One region of the Anaerobacillus sp. QJM3NY_32 genome, then DNA from elsewhere that is predicted to be linked to it. Evidence: riboswitches for the same ligand, from Rfam matches in the RefSeq annotation. Region 1 holds a riboswitch; each other region holds the start of a gene.
The links. A riboswitch is a leader RNA that binds a small molecule or an ion and turns the genes downstream of it on or off. The one in region 1 is predicted to bind lysine.
Positions count from the first base shown of each region.

Region 1 (5,384 bases):
TGCAGTAATGAGTTGTTTGAAGAAAAAAGAATTAGCTCCTGATCAAGTTGATGTTTTTGTAGCGGGTGATCTATTAAATCAAATCGTAAGCGCAACTTATACAGCAAGGTCTAATCATATTCCTTTTCTAGGTGTTTTTGGAGCATGCTCGACATCCATGGAATCCCTAGCGATTGCATCTTCTCTAGTTGATGGTGGTTTTGCTGAGAGGGCTATTGCTGGAGTGAGTAGCCATAATGCAACTGCTGAAAGACAGTTCCGTTATCCAACAGAATATGGAGGTCAGAAACCTGGTACTGCGACATCAACTGTAACTGGTGCTGGAGCTGCGTTAGTTAGTCAGGAGTTATCGGACATTCAAATCTCTGCGGCAACGATTGGAAGAGTAGTTGACTGGGGAATCAAGGATCCGTTTGATATGGGGAGTGCGATGGCGCCAGCGGCAGCAGATACATTGGCCACACATTTTGAGGACCTAAATGTAAAACCTTCAGATTATGACTTAATTGTTACTGGAGATCTATCTGCAGTTGGTTCTCCGATTGTTCGTGATTTATTGCTTGAGAAAGGGTTTGACATTACTAATAATCATAATGACTGTGGGTTAATGATCTATCGACCTGATCAGAAGGAAGTATTCGCAGGTGGAAGCGGGTGTGCCTGTTCGGCGGTTGTTACGTATGGTCATCTCATTGAGCTTCTAAAACAAGGGAAGTATTCAAAAATTCTAGTTACTGCTACAGGATGCTTGCATAGCCCCGTTATGGTGCAACAGAAAGAAAGTATGCCTGCTATCGCTCATGCAGTGGTTTTTGAGCGAGTTGGAGGTGAGGAATAGTGGAATACTTCATTGCTTTTGCAGTAGGAGGAGCCATTTGTGTTGTTGGTCAGTTATTGCTCGATATTTTTAGATTAACGCCTGCTCATGTAATGTCATCTTTTGTGGTGACTGGAGCGATTCTTGACGGTTTTGGTATATACGATCGACTGATTGAATTCGCAGGAGCAGGTGCGACAGTCCCAATTACGAGCTTTGGGCATTCCTTGCTACATGGGGCGATGCAGCAAGGAGAGGAACATGGATTTATAGGCATTGCAATGGGGATATTTCAGTTAACTTCAGCTGGAATTTCATCAGCTATTGTTTTCGGATTTATCATAGCCATTATATTCAAGCCAAAGGGGTGAATGAATTGAACAAGCGGCGGGTTATTTTCGTTACTGATGGAGATCTTTACGCGCAAAAAGCAATTGAAAAAGTGGCTTCGGATATTGGCGGGAGATGCATTAGCCAATCAGCAGGAAATCCAACCCCGCTTGCTGGTTATGAAATTGTTTCCCTAATTAAAGAAGCTCCACATGATCCAATCTTTGTAATGTTTGATGACAGTGGTTTTCCGGGTGAAGGTTATGGAGAACTAGCGATGCAGGCTGTGGCTGAGGATGAAGATGTTGAACTACTTGGTGCGATTGCAGTTGCCTCGAGAACACACTTCTCTGAATGGACGAGAGTAGATGTTTCCATCGACAGGGATGGTGAATTAACGCATTTCGGTGTTGATAAGAATGGATTTGCTGATATGGAAGCTGGGAGAATAGATGGGGATACTGTATCTATTTTAGATAAACTGAATGTCCCAATTATTATAGGTGTCGGTGATATAGGTAAAATGTCTGGGCTTGATGATCCGGAGGTTGGGTCGCCTATAACATTGAAAGCCGTTCAAATTCTGCTTGAAAGGAGCGGTTTCTATGACAACAAAAATGAATAACAAACAAAAAATATTTAAAAAATTAAAAGAAAATGAAGACTTCTTGAAAAAATCAATTGGCATTGGGGAAAGTTTTGACGTAGGTGTACGTAAACTCAAGATTTTGAATAAAGAAATACAATTCTATTATTGTACTGGTTTATGTGATACATCAATCATTGTTGAAATCATGCGTGAATTGATGGAATTAGATGATCATCATCGCTTGACCGTTAAATTCGAGCAAGTTATCCATAATCATTTACCCCATCAGCAAGTAACAAAAGTAGAGACGTTCGATGAGGTCGTCGATCAAGTTCTTTCTGGACTGATCGCTGTATTTATGGAAGGCGAAGAGATTGCTTACATTATTGATGTTCGAAAGTATCCAGGTAGAACGCCTCAAGAGCCAGACACTGAGAAAGTGATCAGAGGTTCTAGAGACGGTTTCACAGAAAATATTATTGAGAATACTGCACTTACTAGAAGGCGTATTAGAGATGGTCGTTTGCGTAATGAAATATTTCAAGTCGGAGAGCGTTCCAAAACGGATGTGTGTATCACTTATATTCAGGATGTAGCTAACCCAAACTTAGTTGAAATCATTAAGAAAAAACTAAAAGAAATTAATATTGATGGTATTCCTATGGCTGATAAAACTGTTGAAGAGTTTTTAGTGCATCAGGCGGGAAATCCTTTTCCACTTGTACGATATACGGAAAGGCCAGATGTAGCCGCATCCCATTTGTTAGAAGGGCATGTCTTGATTATCGTCGATACTTCTCCGAGTGTTATTATTACGCCAACAACCTTTTTCCACCATGTTCAACATGCAGAAGAATACAGGGAAGCTCCATTACCAGGTGCATTCTTGAGATGGGTCCGCTTTGGAGGAATGCTAGCAGCGCTATTGTTACTTCCCCTGTGGTTATTGGCGGTATATGAACCTGGGTTGTTGCCTAAATCGATTGATTTTATTGGGCCAAATGATGAAACGAATGTGCCGATATTTATTCAAATCATTCTTGCAGAAATTGGGATCGAAACACTGAGAATGGCCGCCATTCATACGCCTACCCCGCTTTCTACAGCGATGGGTTTAATTGCGGCTGTATTAATTGGTCAAATTGCCATCGATGTAGGATTATTTGTTCCAGAAGTTATTCTGTATGTTTCTATTGCGGCTATAGGTTCTTACGCAACGCCAAGTTATGAGTTATCAATAGCGAACAAACTAGTTAGATTATTACTACTTTTCCTTGTCTTTTTCTTCAGAGTTCCAGGATATATAATAGGCGTGACAGCTATTATTCTCTTCCTAGTCGCCTTAAAGCCATTAAATACACCTTATTTATGGCCATTCATTCCTTTTAATGCAAAAGCGTTTATTCAAGTGCTAATTCGCGTTTCTGTTCCTTTGACAAAATTGCGTCCAAGTATTACAGAGCCCCAGAATGAAACGAAGCAGCCGGACAAACCACTTGCCGAATCTTAAAAAGTATGATAATTTATTTCTTAATTGAATAGACCTCATTGAACGTAATGGGGATAGAGGCGCAAAACGAATGAGTAAGATATCTGAGCATAGAATGGAATGCGAAGACGATATCAGAAAGGTCAATTTGCCGAAGTGAGAAAGGACCCATCCTTTTCTTGCTGGGCTGCTGCTGAATAAGTTGCAGACTGTCACTGGAGGATGAATTTCTTTCAGTGGTGAGCTAATCCAACTCGTGAGGATACGGAGAAAACAGCCTATCTATAAAGTTGGCTGTTTTTCTTATTGTGTGGAGGGAGCTCGCATTTATATAAGCGAGAGGGGAGAAATGATTGTGAATTTATACGGTACATCTGCAGTTTCAGAAGAGGGGCATTTAACAGTTGGAGGGATCGATACGGTCCAATTAGGAAAAAAATTTGGCACTGCGTTATATGTTTATGATGTGGCTATGATTCGAGACAAAGCAAGGGCGTTTCGAAGTGCCTTTGAACGTGAGAATGTAAACTATCAAGTAGCTTATGCTAGTAAGGCCTTTTCATGTATGGCAATGATCCAACTTGCAGAAGAAGAAGGATTAAGTTTGGATGTTGTATCCGGTGGAGAGCTTTATACTGCTTTGAAGGCAGGTTTCCCCGTGGAGCGTATTCATTTTCATGGAAATAACAAAAGTGAATCTGAAATTAGAATGGCGCTTGATGCAGAAATAGGTTGCTTCGTTGTTGATAATTTTTACGAATTATCTCTCCTTGAGCAAATTGCAGAAGAAAAAAATGTGAAAGCTAATGTGCTGTTGCGTATAACACCAGGTATTGAAGCACATACGCATGATTATATTTTAACAGGCCAAGAAGATTCTAAATTTGGTTTTGATTTACAGAGTGGTCAGGTAGAACGCGCGATATTGGATGTAACAAAAATGAGTGCTGTTCATCTTCTTGGACTTCATTGTCATATAGGCTCACAAATTTTTGAAACAAATGGTTTTGTAATGGCTATTGAAAAGATTTATAGCTATCTTACAACATGGTATGATGCCTATGGTTTTGAGCCTGAAGTCCTTAACCTTGGTGGAGGATTTGGAATCCGATATACGAGTGAAGATCACCCATTACCAGTAGGGAACTACATCGAAGCTATGATTGAAACAATCAGAAATCAGGTAACAGGGCAAATGAACATGCCTGAGATCTGGATTGAACCTGGTCGTTCACTAGTAGGAGAAGCTGGAATGACGTTATATACGGTTGGTTCACACAAAAATGTTCCAGAGTTGCGACGTTACCTCGCTGTAGATGGAGGGATGACGGATAATTTACGCCCTGCTCTCTATCAGGCAAAATATGAAGCCACAATAGCAAATCGAATGAATGAAGCAAAAGACCACCTATACTCTGTAGCAGGAAAGTGTTGTGAATCAGGTGATATGTTAATTTGGGATTGCCAGTTACAGCGAGCGATTGCTGGTGATACGATGGCTGTTTTTTCAACGGGGGCATATGGTTATTCCATGGCAAATAACTACAATAGATTACCAAGACCAGCTGTTGTCTTTGTTGAAAATGGTGAGGCCAACCTTGTTGTTGAGAGAGAGTCATACGAGGATTTAGTTCGACATGATTTGCCATTAAAACAAGCGATTATATCAAAATAATAGTTGAAAAGCATAAATGATATGGAACAGCTTCAGTCTGTGCTATAATGAAAGAGCTTTTAAGAAAATTGTTAGTGCAGGAGGATTTATTTATGAAAAAAGGAACAATTGCATTTGAAAATGGAGAAGTTATTGAAATTGAATTTTATCCAGAAGCAGCACCTAACACTGTTGCTAACTTTGAGAAGCTTGCAAATGAAGGTTTCTACAACGGTGTGAATTTTCACCGTGTAATCCCTGGTTTTGTTGCTCAAGGTGGAGATCCTACAGGTTCTGGAATGGGTGGACCAGGATATACAATTGACTGTGAAACAGAAGGTAACCCTCATAAGCACGTAGCAGGCTCATTGTCTATGGCACATGCTGGTAAAAACACGGGCGGCAGTCAGTTTTTCCTAGTTCATGAACCTCAGCCTCATCTAGACGGCGTTCATACCGTTTTTGGTCAAGTAACAGAAGGAATGGATACGGTCCTTCGCGTTAA
Region 1 is NZ_CM149684.1:2,541,451-2,546,834, reverse strand. It holds gene spoVAD (stage V sporulation protein AD) at 1-838, shown strand, start outside; gene spoVAE (stage V sporulation protein AE) at 838-1,188, shown strand; gene spoVAEA (stage V sporulation protein SpoVABEA) at 1,194-1,772, shown strand; gene AC0VYH_RS13380 (spore germination protein) at 1,753-3,246, shown strand; lysine riboswitch at 3,293-3,480, shown strand; gene lysA (diaminopimelate decarboxylase) at 3,575-4,900, shown strand; gene AC0VYH_RS13370 (peptidylprolyl isomerase) at 4,993-5,384, shown strand, end outside.

Region 2 (5,384 bases), 460 kb from region 1:
ATTCAATCAATGGTATTTGTCAACGTGTTAACCATTCAACCGATGAGCGAGGCGGCAGCGGTGGCTATTCTATGGTGGTACTTATGGAGTTTGCAAAAAGCATTTCATCGCGAACATTCATTCACGAGCATCGTTGTCGCTTCTTTGTTGTTTAGTTTACTTTTAGGAGTTCGTTTATCTTATTTACCTTTTGGTGTCGGCCTTCTACTACTATTAATACAGAGAAAAAAGCAGCATAAGTCCATTAAATCCTACAGTTTATTTTTACTCACCCAGGTCGGTATAGCCGTCATCTTTCAATTAATTTGGGTAGGGGGTCTTGCTGCTTCTGAAGGTGGCGTAGCTGCATTTTTACAGCTAGCCTTTGGGTTCTCTGAAGGTCACTTTGAAGAGTGGGGTGGAACTGCGGTTTCAGCCTCAGCCCCACTTTTGGAACGAATATCACATCTGATATTGAATAATATAGTTTGGACAGGTCTTAGCGGTCAATCGCTAATGATTTTACTACTATATCTAACCTTTTTTACGTTCATGATCTTCCAAGGGGTGAAAAATAGTGGGAGAACATTGCGAGAAATTTCATGGTTTGGATGGGCATTTGTCGCTATGGCATTTAGCTATTTTCTATGGGCCCTTTTGGCACAAAACATTGATAAGCCAAGACATATCCTGCCTCTACCTGGGATAATAATGCTAGGATTTCTCTGGATAGGGTTAGGAAGACAGGGTAATAACTCAACGAAAATAATGCTTGGTTTAGCCGTAATGATTAGCATACAATCACTTTTTTCCTATTCAACAATGAAAGAAGCAAACGATCCAGCAGCTGTTTATCAATTGATGGATTATGTAGAGCAAATTAACGAGCCGGTCATTGTGTATACTTGGGAAGAAACTAGGGTAATGTCCTATAACAAGGTGTCATTTGAACACGAACAAATTTATACGTATTCAACCTTTCTATCTGATCTTCAATATTATGATGAGCATCGCGTATTTTTAACAGGACAGGTTCTCGATGGATTTAAGAAACAGAATATATCGATGGATGGTCAGATCAAAAAGGTCAAAGAATTCCAATCCTCCACATTGTATGATCCTGTCTATCATGACATTGTTTTATATGAGTTCTTAAGATAATAGAAAATTGAGGTAATGTGTTACAATGAGAGGGGAACATAGATACGCCTTGAAAAGGAGTAGTGAGGTGAGGCAGCATGGAACAACATCTTAAAAATAAGCTAGCAATCCTTCCTGACCAGCCCGGGTGTTATTTAATGAAAGATCGCCAGGGAACGATTATTTATGTTGGGAAGGCAAAGGTGCTAAAAAATAGAGTCAGATCTTATTTTAGTGGATCACACGATGGAAAAACGCAGCGGCTTGTAAGTGAAATACGTGATTTTGAGTATATCGTAACCTCCACAAATCTTGAAGCTCTTATTCTTGAACTTAATTTAATCAAAAAACATGATCCGAAATATAATGTGATGCTTAAAGATGATAAAAGCTATCCTTATATAAAAATAACGGCAGAAGAACAGCCCCGCTTAATTACGACACGTAAAATAAAAAAAGATAAAGGTAAGTATTTTGGTCCATATCCGAATGCTTATGCAGCTAGTGCAACAAAGAAGCTTTTGGACCGACTATATCCTTTACGTAAATGTCGTAAAATGCCTGATCGCGTCTGTCTTTATTATCATATAGGCCAGTGTTTGGCTCCATGTGTCAACGACGTCTCTAAAGAGCAAAATAAAGAGATGATTGACGGGATTACGCGTTTTCTAAACGGAGGTCACCAGGAAGTTAAAGAAGACATAGAAAGAAAGATGACCACAGCATCTGAGAATATGGATTTCGAGCGAGCAAAAGAGTTTCGTGATTTAATGTTTCATATTGATAAAGTTATGGAAGTGCAAAAGATCCAATCTAACGATGGTATTGATCGGGATATTTTTGGATATAGTTTCGACAAAGGATGGATGTGTGTTCAAGTTTTCTTTGTACGACAAGGGAAGTTAATTGAGAGAGATGTTTCACTTTTCCCTTTCTATAATGATGCTGAAGAAGATTTCTTAACTTATATCGGTCAGTTCTATCTTCAACAAAATCATCCTAAGCCAAAAGAAGTATTGCTTCCTCAGCAGGTTAATGCTCAAATGGTAGAAGAACTGCTACAAATTCCAGTTCACCAGCCAAAAAGAGGCAAGAAAAAAGAGCTTGTCGAGCTTACAATGAAGAATGCGACCATTGCCATTAATGAGAAATTTTCATTAATTGAACGCGACGAGAAAAGAACGATTGATGCTGTTGAAAACTTGGGAGAAAAGCTTAATATAGAAGCTCCGCTCAGAATTGAAGCTTTTGATAACTCGAACATTCAGGGCACGAACCCTGTATCCGCTATGGTTGTTTTTCTTGATGGAAAGCCAAAGAAAAATGAGTATCGCAAGTACAAAATCAAAACAGTGGAAGGACCAAACGATGTAGGTTCTATGAAAGAGGTTGTGAGAAGAAGATATTCAAGAATGCTTAAGGAAAATGGTCCGCTTCCTGACTTAATTATTATTGACGGCGGAATAGCTCAAATACAGGCGTCACAGGATGTGCTCGAGAATGAGCTTGGTCTGGACATACCGGTTTGCTCGCTGACGAAAGATGAGAAACATAAAACGTCTCATCTTCTTATTGGTGATCCTCCTGAAGCTGTTTATCTACCAAGAAATAGTCAGGAATTCTACCTGTTGCAAAGGATTCAAGATGAAGTACACCGATTTGCGATTACGTTTCATCGACAGCTTCGAGGAAAATCGATGCTTAAGTCAAGTCTTGATGATATTCCCGGTATCGGAGAGAAGAGAAAAAAGAAGCTGCTAAATCATTTTGGATCGATCAAAAAGATGAAAGAAGCAAGCGTTGAAGACTTACACAACGCAGGACTACCAATGAATGTTGCAGAGGAAGTAGTCGCTCGATTTGAAAGTCAATCAAATTAATTTGTAAGAACATGTTGCGGCATTCACGTAAGTTCGTTATAATGAGTGAAATTTAATAGTTCCACACTTCGAAAGTTGAAGTGATGGTAGAGGCGCAAAAACCAATAGTAAGCTTACTGAAGAGTGTTAAGACTCAGTGATAGGAGCTGAAAGGGGGATTTGCCGAAGTGGAAAGACGCTTATCCGTCTGAAGCTGGATCTGTATTGAATAAGTGCAGAGCTGTCATCCAATACCTACCCGGGAATTGGATGGAGAACTATCTCACAAAGGGACGTTTTCTTGGATTTGTTATGAAAACAACAGTGAGGTTTTTCTCATTGTTGTTTTTTTATACTTTAATAAACACTTTACAAGTTTAAAGTATAAAAAATGAAGGCTATCGCTATTTCAATCTGGTGAGTGGCCGAGTTTTTTAATATCCATTTCGACTCTTAGTTAGTGAGTGTTTGTAACGTGCGATGATTACGCACTATGAGGGATAACGAGCTGCATGAAAGAAAGGATGGAGAGAGTGGGACTACGCGTATTGAAATTCGGAGGTACGTCTGTTGGAGATGTAGAGAAAATCAAAAATGTTTCCAAAAGGCTTATGGAAGCTGTAAATAATGGAGATGAGGTTGTTGCGGTTGTTTCAGCGATGGGCAAAACAACGGATGAGCTTTTAGGATTATCAAAAGGGATAACAGCTACACCGTCTGCAAGAGAGCTTGATATGCTTCTAACGACTGGAGAACAAGTAACAACAGCGCTTCTTTCGATGGCATTAAATGAAGAAGGGTACGATGCTATTTCATTAACTGGCTGGCAAGCAGGAATTAAAACAGAGTCGCTTCACGGCAATGCCAGAATCCTCGATATTGATGCATCACGTATGAATCAACACCTTGCTGAAGGGAAAATTGTGATAGTAGCAGGATTCCAGGGGCTAACTGATACGTCTGACATCGCGACGCTAGGGCGTGGTGGTTCCGATACAACAGCTGTGGCGATTGCAGCAGCTCTTAAAGCGGATCGTTGTGAGATATATACAGATGTGGATGGCGTGTATACGACAGATCCTCGATATGTGAAAGGTGCAAGAAAGCTTTCTACGATTTCTTATGATGAAATGCTTGAACTTGCTAACCTTGGGGCTGGTGTCTTACATCCTAGAGCGGTTGAGTTTGCAAAAAACTATAACATCTTGCTTGAGGTCCGCTCGAGCTTTACGAATGAACCTGGAACGCTAATTGAGGAGGTCGTATCAATGGAACAAAATTTGGTGGTTAGAGGTCTGGCTTTTGAAAGTAATGTAACAAAAATAACAATTTCAGGTTTGCCGAATGAGATTACAACACTTCCTTCCTTGTTCTCATCTCTTGCGGCAAATGGTATTAATGTAGATGTGATCATTCAAAGTACAGGAGAGAAAAATACAACGAGTATCTCATTCTCAATTGAAACAGCCTCTCTTGAATTAACTCTTGATGTGCTCCGTCGCATTAAAGTGAAACTTCCCTACGAACATATTTATCACGAATCAGAACTTGCTAAGGTATCCATAGTAGGATCAGGTATGATTTCTAACCCTGGTGTTGCGGCACAAATGTTTGAAGTACTTGCTGAACACGGGGTAGAAATGAAGATGGTGAGTACATCAGAAATCAAAGTGTCAACGATCGTTCCAGAAGATAAAATGATTTATGCTATTGAGTCGCTACACGATAAATTTCAACTAGATGAAAGAACCCCTGTTAAACAAATGTAATCAAAAAGGAGACCACATGTGGTCTCCTTTCTATTCAATCTGATCTTTTGGGTCCCATTTTACTGTGAATTGAATTTCATTCTTTTTATCAGTTTCATAGGATTCAGCGATGCAACGAAGCATATTTTGATATTGTTCAGCAAGAAAACCTGCTTCTAGTTGATAACAAGCATTTCGACTAGTATTTCTTCGCTCAGTGATAAGAGCTGACTGAAGATCAAACGTTACTTCATTCTTTTTTTCTTGTGCAATTGATAATTTACCCCATCCAGCACGCTGAAAAAAATCCTCGATCTCTTCTCGAGTGGAGAGCGGGAATTGCCTAGCCATTTCTTTTCCAGTCCAATATAAAACAGCCGGCTGTTCACTACCAAGAAGTTCAGGAATAAGAACTTCTCTATAAAATTCATATCCAAAAGCAGTTGTTTCTATTTCATGACTATAATCAATCGAGTTTGTGCGCTTCTTAAACATAAATTCCTCCCAGCTTTTCTACAAAATAATTATAACGTTTTATCGACAAATCCTCCATAGCACCATAGATAGAATTTATATATATAGAAAGCGTATTCAATTGAGATATACGCAGGTGTTGCAAGGGAATTTTGAAAAATCTAAATGTACACGTTTTCTTGAC
Region 2 is NZ_CM149684.1:3,001,589-3,006,972, reverse strand. It holds gene AC0VYH_RS15790 (hypothetical protein) at 1-1,140, shown strand, start outside; gene uvrC (excinuclease ABC subunit UvrC) at 1,218-2,999, shown strand; lysine riboswitch at 3,079-3,267, shown strand; gene AC0VYH_RS15780 (aspartate kinase) at 3,512-4,747, shown strand; gene AC0VYH_RS15775 (YslB family protein) at 4,778-5,221, opposite strand.
Region 2: it holds a riboswitch for lysine, as region 1 does, so the genes downstream of both, AC0VYH_RS15780 (aspartate kinase) here and lysA (diaminopimelate decarboxylase) in region 1, are expected to answer to the same signal.

Region 3 (5,384 bases), 870 kb from region 1:
CAGGAGGTCATGCTGCTAATAATGCTAAGGAAATGATTCAAATGCTTGATATTGAGTACACGAATTTAAATCCGAAGCAACTTGATCTCTTTGATTTATAAGGAGTATACCTATGGTGACGTGGTTCTTATTATTTATCATTGGTCTATTAGCAGGTACGATTGGAAGCCTTGTCGGTCTTGGGGGAGGCATTATTATCGTTCCTGTTCTTCTCATTATCGATCAATATACGAACTGGCTTTCTGATTTAACGCCTCAGAAAATTGTAGGTAGCTCGATCGTTGTCCTCGTCGTGATCGGTCTTTCCTCTACACTTGCTTACATGAAAAAGAAAAGCGTTGATTATAAAAGCGGAGCGCTTTTTTTTCTAGGAAGTGGACCAGGGGCTATTCTAGGGGCGTGGCTAAATAAATTTATTCAGGTTGATTATTTTTCCATTTATTTTGGGGTATTTATGGTGCTTGTTTCCATATTATTAATGGTAAGGAACCGTTTACGCCCTATGAAACTAAATGGTCAATTTGAACGAACGTATACGGATCCGAATGGGACAGAGATGAACTATAACTTTTCTGCCGTAGCAGCTGTTATTGTTTCATTTATCGTTGGGGTCATTTCAGGTCTATTCGGAATTGGTGGCGGCTCACTTATGGTTCCTGCCATGATTCTACTATTTGGTTTTCCAACATCGGTTGCTGTTGCAACCTCCATGTTTATGATTTTTCTTTCAAGTATAACGGGTACCCTGACGCATTTAGCACTTGGTAACATTCAGTGGTTTTTACTAATCGGTCTCATTCCAGGTGCATGGATTGGAGCAAAATGCGGTTCATTTATTAATCAGAAACTTTCGGACAAATCAGTGGTTGTTATTTTACGATGGATGTTAATTATTGTAGGTGTCCGATTAATCTGGCAGGGAACGATGGGATAAGAAAGGAAGAGTGTCTTGACTTCTAGAACATTACAATTTTATTATACAAACGATCTTCACAGTCATTTCGCAAATTGGTCAAAAGTCTCTTCATATTTGAAAGAGAAGAAGCGAATGCATGAGCTTCAAGGGACACCTTATCTCCTTCTTGATTTAGGAGATCACTCTGATAAGGTGCATCCAATGACAGAAGGAACTGTCGGGAAAGGTAACGTTCAGTTACTAAATGAGCTGGAATATGATTATGCCACTATCGGTAACAATGAGGGTATTACGTTTTCAAAAAAAGAACTAGAAGAGCTTTATTCAGACGCTAAGTTCGGTGTAATTGTCGCCAATCTCTATCACCAAGATGGTACAAGGCCTTCCTGGGCTGTGCCTTATAAGATCCATGAGTTAAATGGCATTAAAGTAGGAATTATTGGTGTTACCATCCCTTATGAACAATTCTACTCACTACTTGGATGGCAGATAGATTCTCCTTTCCATTTCTTACAGTCCCTCATTGATGAAGTACGCAGTCAATCAGATGTTGTCGTATTGATGTCTCATATGGGCTTAGGTAATGATGAACAGCTAGCAAGGGAAATGAATGGGATTGACGTTATTATTGGAGCCCATACCCATCATGTGCTGAAGCATGGCATGCTTGTAGAGGATACGCTTATTACTCAGTCTGGTAAAAACGGGAATTACGTTGGAGAAGTTTCGATTTGTTTTGATATGGAAACAAAGAAAGTGATTGAGAAGGAAGCATATGCGATAACCGTCCGGAATCGTAAAGAAGACGAGGAAGCGAAGGCGATGATTCAACAACTAAGTATCGATGCACATAAGATGCTTGAAGAGGTCGTCTGTCGTCTTGAACAGCCTCTTGAATCTGAATGGTTTCAACGCTCGGTTCTAGCTGATGAGTTAGCTGCCGCTCTTAGAGAGTGGTGTGGAGCGGATATTGGCATGATTAACGCTGGTATGTTGCTTGATGGGTTACCAGAAGGAAATGTATCAAGAGAAGACCTTCATCGCATTTGCCCTCATCCTGTTAATCCTTGCAAAGTGGTGCTAAAAGGAAGCGAGTTACGAGAAATCATTTCTTATTCTATGTCAGATGAAATAGTGAATTTAAGTTTTAAAGGTCTCGGTTTCCGAGGAGAGGTAATGGGGATCATGGCATTCGATGGGCTTGAGGTTACCTCTGTCAAAATGGACGACGGCCTCTATCATGTAACAGATGTTTTTCACAACGGAAATAAGCTTGTTTCTGATGAAGAATATGCCGTTGCCACGGCTGATATGTTCACATTTGGGAAATTCTATCCTCAAATGAAGCATGCTAAAAAGAAATACTTTTTACCTGAAATGCTTCGAGATCTCCTTGCATGGCGTTTAGAAAATAGACATTAAAACTTTCAGTGTTTGATTGTCAAACATGCTCTTTGTCTCATATAGATATAGTGATATTCATTCAGGTCAGGAGGCGGGAATGACGTGATCACTATGTCACCAATCATGATTGACGGTCATCCTTTTACAGCGGTCAGTATGCAGCTTCCGAAAACGAATTTTCTAGCGGTCATGAATGACAATGGGTATATCATGTGCGGCGCACTCGATGTAGCCTTACTTAATGAAAAGTTAAGTGACCGAAAGATTATCGCAGGAAGAGCTGTTGGTGTACGGTCTATTGAACAACTGCTTGATGCACCGCTCGAATCTGTTACGCTTGAAGCAGAAGCGCGAGGCATTACGATTGGAACTAAGGGTAGAGACGCGATGCTTAAGATGATGTGAAGAAAGCCGTAGCAGTTGCTACGGCTTTCTTTTCGATTATGAAACATTTAATAGCTTGAATTTGGCTCTTTCTAGGAAATTGTCCATACTTCTCTTCTCCATGGCATATACATGAAGAAGAGAAGGGAGGGTTCATGTTGTTTCGAACTCGTAGAAAATTCTTTAGAAAGGGGCCGCTTCCCTTTCGATATGTTTTTGTCATCTCCTTTATTATTTTTATCTTTACTACTGTTCAAGGATTATGGATTGTTAATAAAGGAATTGAACCAAGCTTAATCAGTATTGCTGAAACAAAAACACGTCAAGTTGCTGCGCAAGCAATAAATGATGCCATTTCAAAGAAGATCGCAGACGGTATTGACGTTGAGAATTTAATTATCGTTCATGGTAATGATTCCGAAAGAGTACCAAGTTATAGCTTTAACTCGCAAGTTTATAATCGATTGATCTCAGAGGCCACAGAACGAGTTCAAACTTACTTAGATTATGTTGAAGCTGGTGATTTAGATAAGCTGGAAACCTTTAAGAATGATGTAGATATCGATTACGAAGGTACCGAAAATCAACAAGGAATCGTATACTCCATACCTTTAGGGATGGCTACAAATAATGTTCTTCTTTCAAATTTTGGGCCGAGGATTCCAGTACGGTTTGAAATGATTGGAGATGTGGTCTCTAATATTGATACAAAGGTGAAAGAAACGGGAATTAACAACACGTATCTTGAAGTGTATATCAATATTAAAGTTGAGATGAACGTAATTATTCCTTTCTCTACAAAGAATACTGAAGTTTCGAACTCTGTAAAAATTGGAGATTTATTTATTCAGGGAGACGTTCCTTATTATTATAATGGTGATAATGGAAATGGTGGAAATCCATCGATCGTTTTGCCGAAGCCAGATTAAGAAAAGGAGGCCATTAACCAGCTTCAATGTTCAATGTCGATAGCTAAAAAAATGGTTCCCTTCTAATAGAAATATCTCTGGAATAATCTACAATTGCACAAACAACGAAAGTAAGGTATACTTTAAAACTGAACTTAATATTGTTCCTTATCTTATACGATGAGGTAGAGGAGCAGATCCTCATGAGTACGTGTTGGGAGAATGACACCAATGATCAGCATCGAAAGGGAGATCTGCCGAAGCATAAATAACGGTCACATTATTTGTGTTGGGGCGACATTGAAGAAGTGTCGAACTGTCATTATGAGTCTAACTTGTAATGGAGAACTACTGATCGGGGTGGACACTTAACATTGACTCGGTGAAGCGAGCAATGATAGGACCAATCCTATCATTGCTCGCTTTTTTGCGTTCAAACACGACGAGAAGGCTGAGGGATAGGCGTCCATTCCGGTTATGATGACCAATCATTTATTAGGAGGATATTCATGGAGAATTCAGTTCTATCCATTATTCCACCACTCGTAGCTTTGCTAATGGTAGTGGTGACTAGAAAAGTGCTTCCTTCTTTAGGAGTAGGCATTATTCTTGGTGCGCTAATGATCAACAATTGGAGTGTACCAAATTCATTAGAAGAAATTTATACAATCGTAAAAGGGATCTTCATTGATTCCGAGAGCGGTGGTTTAAATACTTGGAACATGTACATTATTTTCTTCCTGCTTTTATTAGGGATGATGACGGCCTTTATTTCGATATCAGGTGGAAGTCGCGCATTTGGCGAGTGGGCCATGAAACGCGTGAAAACAAGAGTAGGCGCACAGATTGTCACAGCGGTATTTGGTATTATTATTTTTATTGATGATTACTTTAATTCGCTCGCAGTTGGGAACGTAAGTAGACCGATTACGGACAGGCACAATGTTTCAAGGGCAAAGCTTGCCTATATCATTGATTCAACTGCAGCACCAATGTGTATTATTTCACCTATTTCAAGCTGGGGCGCTTATATCATCGCGTTAATTGGTGGTGTATTAGCAACGCATAGCATTACAGGTGTTGGCGCGTTAGAAGCTTTTATAAGAATGATTCCAATGAATTTGTATGCTCTCTTTGCACTTGCGATGGTGTTCTTTGTTAGTTATTTTGACATTAATCTTAAGGCAATGAGAGTACATGAAGACCGTGCACAGAAAACAGGAGAAGTGCTTGATCCGAATCAAGGTGCCGTACCTGGTCAAACATCAGGACTACCTGAAAGTGAGAAGGGGAAAGTAGCTGATCTTGCATGGCCTATTATTATGCTAATTGCTGGTACTGTGACGTTTATGGTCATCACAGGAATTCAGGCTGTTAGCGGAACGGATACAGCCGTGACAGCTTTGTCTGTCTTTGAAAATACAGACGTTGCTGCTTCTCTCCTTTATGGTGGAATCATTGGACTTATAACTTCTCTCCTCTTCTTCTTTCCAAAACGAATGGGTGGAGCGGTTCTTGGAAAAGGAATTTGGGAAGGCATTAAATCAATGCTTCCAGCCGTATACATTCTTTTCTTTGCATGGACATTGATTGAAATTATCGGCTCACTAGGGACTGGTAAGTATCTTGCAGGACTTGTTAATGACCACATTGTGATTGGCTTCTTACCAGCTATTTTGTTCCTACTTGCAGGTGTTATGGCGTTTGCAACGGGAACTTCGTGGGGAACATTTGGCATTATGCTTCCGATCGCAGGAGAGATTGCTGCTGCT
Region 3 is NZ_CM149684.1:3,413,294-3,418,677, reverse strand. It holds gene AC0VYH_RS17760 (DUF72 domain-containing protein) at 1-101, shown strand, start outside; gene AC0VYH_RS17755 (sulfite exporter TauE/SafE family protein) at 113-934, shown strand; gene AC0VYH_RS17750 (bifunctional metallophosphatase/5'-nucleotidase) at 950-2,338, shown strand; gene AC0VYH_RS17745 (YunC family protein) at 2,432-2,725, shown strand; gene yunB (sporulation protein YunB) at 2,863-3,633, shown strand; lysine riboswitch at 3,791-3,971, shown strand; gene AC0VYH_RS17735 (Na+/H+ antiporter NhaC family protein) at 4,122-5,384, shown strand, end outside.
Region 3: it holds a riboswitch for lysine, as region 1 does, so the genes downstream of both, AC0VYH_RS17735 (Na+/H+ antiporter NhaC family protein) here and lysA (diaminopimelate decarboxylase) in region 1, are expected to answer to the same signal.